One region of the Prevotella heparinolytica genome, then DNA from elsewhere that is predicted to be linked to it. Evidence: riboswitches for the same ligand, from Rfam matches in the RefSeq annotation. Region 1 holds a riboswitch; the other holds the start of a gene.
What was found. A riboswitch is a leader RNA that binds a small molecule or an ion and turns the genes downstream of it on or off. The one in region 1 is predicted to bind thiamine pyrophosphate.
Positions count from the first base shown of each region.

Region 2: another riboswitch for thiamine pyrophosphate. It lies ahead of C3V43_RS07385 (TonB-dependent receptor); the one in region 1 lies ahead of thiS (sulfur carrier protein ThiS).

Region 1 is NZ_CP027234.1:749,080-752,495, forward strand. Features, by position in the region: gene thiC (phosphomethylpyrimidine synthase ThiC) at 1-201, opposite strand, end outside; gene C3V43_RS03065 (thiazole synthase) at 236-1,048, opposite strand; gene C3V43_RS03070 (thiamine phosphate synthase) at 1,089-1,721, opposite strand; gene thiS (sulfur carrier protein ThiS) at 1,727-1,924, opposite strand; TPP riboswitch at 1,995-2,087, opposite strand; gene fabD (ACP S-malonyltransferase) at 2,295-3,182, opposite strand.
Region 2 is NZ_CP027234.1:1,778,835-1,782,250, reverse strand. Features, by position in the region: gene C3V43_RS07385 (TonB-dependent receptor) at 1-1,994, opposite strand, end outside; TPP riboswitch at 2,028-2,124, opposite strand; gene C3V43_RS07380 (mechanosensitive ion channel family protein) at 2,359-3,228, shown strand; gene C3V43_RS07375 (DMT family transporter) at 3,254-3,416, opposite strand, start outside.

The DNA of each region.
Region 1 (3,416 bases):
CAGGTCGATTTCCATGTCGGGGTCGCTGAACGGGCCGCTGGTGTCGTAAACATATACATCGGGGTTGGGGGTGATTACCTTCTTGCCATCTGCAAAATGAGTGCCGGGCACTTGTTCTACCTTGCGCATGGCTACGCGCAATTCGGGAAACAGCTTACCCGGCAGATATACTTTTTCGGAACGGGGATATGTTATTTTCATGATGATTGGATTGAATGAATCAAAAGAATTTACGTCAAAAAGTCATAGAAATGTCATTTTTCTCGGAAGAAGAGTTTTCTAAGAACGCCGTCAACGGTGAACTTGCCTCCGCCACAAAATTATCGGCCTGCACACCCGGCTTTGCCTCATAAGCCATGCGGCCCGCTTCCACGGCTTGTTTGAATGCTCTTGCCATGGCTACCGGATTGCCGGCTACGGCGATGGCGGTATTGACGAGGCAAGCCGCAGCGCCCATCTCCATTGCTTCGGCAGCATGACTCGGAGCACCTATGCCGGCGTCTACCACGACGGGGATGTTGGCCTGTTCGATGATGATTCGCAAGAAGTCGCGGGTTTGCAGTCCTTTATTCGTTCCGATGGGTGCACCTAACGGCATGACGGTGGCGGCGCCGGCTTCTTCGAGGCGTTTGCACAAAGTCGGGTCTGCCTGACAGTAAGGAAGCACCACAAATCCCAGCTTCACCAACTCTTCCGTAGCCTTCAGGGTCTCTACGGAGTCGGGCAGCAGATAACGAGGGTCGGGATGTATCTCCAGTTTCAGCCAATTTGTACCGAAAGCCTCACGTGCCATTTGTGCGGCAAAAACGGCCTCCTCGGCGTTGCGTACTCCCGAGGTATTGGGCAGCAACCGGATGTGAGGATGACAGATGTGTTTCAGCATATCATCCTCTTTGTCGTTCAGGTCGATACGCTTCATGGCCACCGTCACCATTTCTGCGCCGGATGCCAGAACGGACTGTTCCATGACATCGTTGGAATAAAACTTTCCCGTTCCCAAAAACAAGCGGGAATTGAATTCACATCCCGCAATCACTAATTTTTCCATATTGGTGTATTTGTTGTTTTGTTGTTGGCTATTTCCATGTTTATTGACGACTTCCTTGCACGAGCCTAATGATTTTTTTCATTTCTTCCACCGGCTGATGGGCGCTCAGCACCGCGCCCGAAAGGGCAATCCCGCCAACGCCTGTCTGCATGACAGCCGGAATGTCTTCCGCCGTAATTCCTCCGATGGCCACTACCGGCAAGTATATGTCCGCTTTCCGCATTTGGCCGAGAATGTCCATATAGCCCTCTATTCCCAATATCGGACTCAAGTTTTTCTTGGTGGCGGTGTAGCGAAAAGGACCGCAACCTATGTAGTCGGCACCTGCCGCATGGTGCATCCGTATATCCTCAAACGTATTGGCCGTGCCGCCTATGATGAAATTTCCGCCCAAAATACGGCGTGCCTCGGCTATGGGCATATCGTTTTTTCCAAGATGCACACCGTCGGCATGCAGTTTCCCAGCCAGCTCCACATGGTCGTCAATGATGAAAGTGGCTTCATATTGTCGGCAAAGGGCTTGTACTTTCAGGGCCACAGGCTCTATCTCTTCCACCGGTGTGTCTTTCATGCGCAGTTGCACCCAGCGGCAACCGCCCTCAAGAGCCATGCGTGCGGCATCCGGATGGGAATACCGTTCCGTATGATGGGTGATAAACTGAATTTGTGCCATGACAGTTACCCTCCGCAGGCGGCTTTAATGATGACGACGGACAGGGATTCATGCAGGACATGCGCCGGCCATTCCGCACGGGGCACCATGCGGTTGTCTACGGCAACGGCAATGCCTTGTGCCGGCAAGGAGAGTTCTTCAATAAGTTGCGCAAGGGTGGTGGCATCGGTTTCCACTTCTTTGCTGTTGACTGATACTTTCATTTTTTCTGTTTCTAAAAAAATAATGGAAGTAAACACAAAGAAGCGCGCCGTTACGGCAGATGCTTTTAGAAGAAAAGAAATATCCAATTCCTACGGCAGTACTAACTGCATCAGGTTCGAGGGTATGATCTCAGCCCGTCGAGGGGCACCCCTTTGTCTTTACGTTGGCAAAGATACAACAAAGAGGAGGCAAAAGCAAGTAATAGGGGAGATAAAAAAAGTTCTTTTATTCTTTTGCCTGAAAAGTATGGATTTCAGGCAAAAGAACAAAAGAACATAACAAAGAAGTCAGGAATAAAAGCCTGTTTAAACTTCACTTGCAAAGACAATGCAGCGTAAAATTTAAACAGGCTCTAAATCAGACTGAATATTATTCGATTCCGTGAGCGGATGCTTCGGGAGCGATTTTCTTGATTAATCCTTGCAAAACCGTACCGGGGCCACATTCCGTAAAGTCCGTAGCGCCATCGGCAACCATGTTTTTCACGGTTTGCGTCCAGCGTACCGAAGCCGTCAGCTGAGCCACCAGATTCTTTTTGATTTCTTCCGGATCGGTGTGGGGCAATGCGTCCACATTCTGATATACCGGACATTTCGGGGTATGAATGGCTGTGGCGTTGATGGCCGCTTCCAGTTCTACTTTGGCAGGGTTCATCAGCGGAGAGTGGAATGCGCCGCCCACTTTCAGGGGCAATGCACGCTTGGCACCGGCGGCCTTCATCAGTTCGCATGCTTTGTCGATACCCGCCATAGAGCCGGAAATAACGATTTGTCCCGGACTGTTGTAGTTGGCAGCCACACATACTTCGCCTTCGGCGCTTACCTGAGCGCAGATTTCCTCTACTTTCTCATCGGGCAGGGCAATGATGGCTGCCATGGTAGAAGGTTGTGCCTCACAGGCTTTTTGCATGGCCATGGCGCGGGCGTAAACCAGTTTCAGGCCGTCTTCAAAGCTCAAAGCGCCGGCGGCAACCAATGCCGAAAATTCGCCCAGCGAATGGCCGGCGGTCATTTCGGGTTTGAAGCCATCGCCCATGCAGAGGGCGGATATAACGGAGTGAAGGAATACGGCAGGTTGAGTAACCTTGGTTTGGCGGAGATCTTCGTCCGTACCGTTGAACATGATATCGGTGATGCGATATCCGAGGATATCATTTGCTTTTTCAAAAAGTTCTTTGGCCAAAGCCGAGTTTTCGTACAGGTCTTTTCCCATGCCCACGAATTGAGCGCCTTGACCCGGAAATACAAATGCTTTCATAATTTTACTTGTTTTAGTGTTTAATGAAAAAACTGCTGCAAAGGTATGCTTTTTCTTCACATAAACCATACGAAAGCAACGGAAAGTTCGCATTGCCGCACTTCAGAAGGGGTGATGCCGCACTTTACCGCCCTTATGCCCGCACTTTAAGAGACATAAGGTGTGGCAATGCAACTGCTATGCCGTGGGCTTTGCCCCGACAAAGTGCGGCCATTGTATTGCCGACATGTGACG
Region 2 (3,416 bases), 1.0 Mb from region 1:
GTATAACCGAAGCGGTTGTTCAGAATAAAACCGGGCGAGAAGGCAATGGGGGTGTCGCCATGCTTGATGACCCATGCTTCGGTGCCGGCTTCCTCGCCTTTGAACAGCGTTTCGGTAAAGTTCTTTATGCGGTTTTTGCTCAGTGTGGCATTGGCATCCCATTGGAAGCCGCAATTCAGTTTGATGCCTGCCATCAGCTCGATACCCATGCGGTAGCTGTCCGGAACATTGTTTGCCATCGGCTCGCCTATTTCGTTCAGCTCTCCCGTCAGCACTAACTGGTCTTTGTAGTCCATGTAATAGAAGTTGGCGCCTGCGTGCAGCCACGAGTTGGCAAAGGTATATCCTATTTCGTAGTCGAACAGACGCTCGGCTGCGGGATGTTTGGTGAAGTATCCGTCGGTGTAGTTGTTGCGCGTAGGCTCTTTATGTGCCACGCTGAACGAACCGTACAGGCGGCTGTTACGGTCTATCTGCCATGACAAGCCGGCTTTGGGATTGAAGAAGTCGAACTTTTCATCAATGTTCAGCTTCTGCATGCCGGGATTGGCGGCTGTCCAATCGTATTTGTCGTTCAGTCCGTCTATCTTATAACCGATGTGGCGGTATTGAAGGTCGATGTAGGCGCTGAGTCCGCCAAACAGCTCGTAGTTGGCTTTCAGATAGAGGTTGCCGTCGTTCTTGATGGCGTTGTTGCGGTAGTAGTCGTTATCCGGATTCAGCATCCCGATGTAGTTCTTTACCCAGAGCACTTTGCCGAAATGGTCGCCGTCGTATCGGTTCAGACCGCCTCCCAATGCGGCATACAGGCGGTCGGTCTTGTAGTTGACGGAGAAGATACCTCCTCCGAACCGGTTGTCCATTGCCTTTTTGCGTACAAGGTCGCTTTTCTTTACGGTTTCACCGTTGTGTGTAAAAGGAAGCATGCCGTATTCGGAGAGTGTACGCCTGCCTTTGTATTCCTGATAATATCCGTCGCCTTTGGTGTAGTGCAGACCGATGTTCAGGTTCCACCGTGAAGTGAAATTGTGGTTGAACAACAACTGGTAGTGCTTCTGCGTATAATTATCAGTTTGGTCATCATAGAAGTGGAGTCTTCCGCCTTGTTCCAGCAACGGAGTGACTTTGGGAAGGTTGTAGTCATAGGTTATGTCGGGCTGATGTACGTTGCCGTTTTTGTCTTCGATATACATATATCCGCATGAATTGAAGCGGCGTCCGAAGGTCTTCATCGCTTCCTTGCTGGCATAGTTCCAAGCGTGATAGGTGCGCTCCTTGCCGGCAAACGTAATCAGTTTGATGGAACTGTTGTCCGTGTAATAACCTCCTTGCAGGTAGTAGGAGTTCAAGGCCACGGAAGCCCTGTCTATATATCCGTCTGTGCCGATGTTTGAGAGGCGTACGTCGAACGACCAATGTCCGTCAATCAATCCCGTTCCGGCTTTTACGGTCGCTTTGCGGGTGTTGAACGAACCGTATGAACCATTGAATTCGGCATACGGCTTGAGTGAGAAGTCGCCTGTTTGCATGTTGATACTGGCGCCGAAAGCTCCTGCACCGTTGGTCGATGTGCCTGCGCCACGTTGTACCTGCATGTCTTTGACGGAGGAGGCAAAGTCGGGCATATTCACCCAGAACACGTTGTGGCTCTCCGCATCGTTGATGGGCACTCCGTTGGCGGTGACGTTGATGCGTGTTCCGTCCGTGCCGCGTACTCGCAACGTGGTGTAACCGACTCCCGCTCCGGCATCGCTGGTGGTGATGGCAGAGGGTGTCATACTTAGCAGATAGGGCAGGTCTTGACCGAAGTTCTGTTTTTTCAACTGCTCTTTACCGATATTGGTGAATGCTACCGGTGTGGTTCCCGTGGCTCGTGTGGAGATGATTTCCACCTCTTGCAAGTTCACAACCCGCATGCTGTCCTTTTCGTGGGTCTGTGCGCAGATACTGATTGCTGCCGTCAGCAGGCAGACTGCCATTGCATTTCTCTTCATTTGCAATATTTGTTTAGATTAATATAGAAAAGGGGAACTTTTCTTCTCTTTTCCCTCCGCCGGCATTACCCGGATCAGGTCAATGGGTATGATCTCAGCCCGTCATGTTGGGGCACCCCTTCGTTGAAATCGGGGGCAAAAGTAGGATTTTCTGTCGAAAGTGACAAGCAATGTAGAGGATTTTCGAAGCTATTCACTACTTTTGCATGTCAATAATCCGGCACTGTTTAGTCCGGTGTTCTTTCATATCTTCTTTTGGAGACAGAAAAGAGAAGGGAAAGAAGCCACGGCAAAAGAACCGAGAGTGGAATTGAAGGCCGATTCTTGGAATCGTGTTTGAATCTAACATAATCAAGAGCGAAGTATGTTGTTACCTTTATTATTGTCGGCTATTACCGACCAAGCGTCTGAATTAAGTTTCAGCAAATTGCAATATCTTGTGGAAAAAATGATGGGTTGGGGCGTGGATATCGGCGGACGTATCATTAGTGCCGCGATAATCTATTTTATCGGGCGTATCCTGATATCCCTCATTAAGAAGTTTATTGCCAAAGTCTTGGTGAAAAGAAACATTGACGCCGGTATACAGAGCTTTGTGAGAAGTTTGGTCAACATCCTGCTGACAGTATTGCTGGTAGTGGCTGTCATCGGAAAGTTAGGGATAGAGACCACCTCGTTTGCCGCCTTGCTGGCATCGGCCGGTGTGGCCATCGGTATGGCCTTGTCCGGAAACTTGCAGAACTTCGCAGGCGGACTTGTCATCCTGTTGCTTCGTCCTTATAAAGTGGGTGATTGGATTGAGAGTCAGGGCGTGTCGGGTACGGTGCGCGAAATCCAGATCTTTCACACGATTCTTACCACAGCCGATAACAAAGTGATTTACATCCCCAACGGGGCTTTGAGCAGCGGTACGGTGATTAATTATAGTAAGGAAGATACCCGTCGTGTGGACTGGGTTATCGGTGTGGAATACGGTGAAGATTATAATAAGGTGGAGGAAACTGTGCGTCGCATCATTGCAGCCGATAAACGCATACTGAATACTCCCGAACCTTTCCTGGCTCTCCATGCCTTGGCAGACAGCAGCGTAAACGTCGTTATCCGTGTTTGGGTGAAGAGCCAAGACTATTGGGGTGTCTATTTCGATATGAACAGGATTATCTATTCGGAATTCAACAAAGAGGGCATCAGTTTCCCGTTCCCGCAGTTGACAGTGCATCAGGCAAAGGATTGATGCCGGCGGTTTCCTCCTGTGTTCTTTATCTCTTTATCGGCAATCTTGGAAAAAGCTTTCTGAAACGTACCAGATAAGAGGTGATATTGCTACCGGCTATGATGAGTGTCACGGACAGGATAATCAGCGCTATTCCGAAGCACAGTCTGGGTGTGAACGACTCGCCGAAGATGGTTACTCCGAAAAAC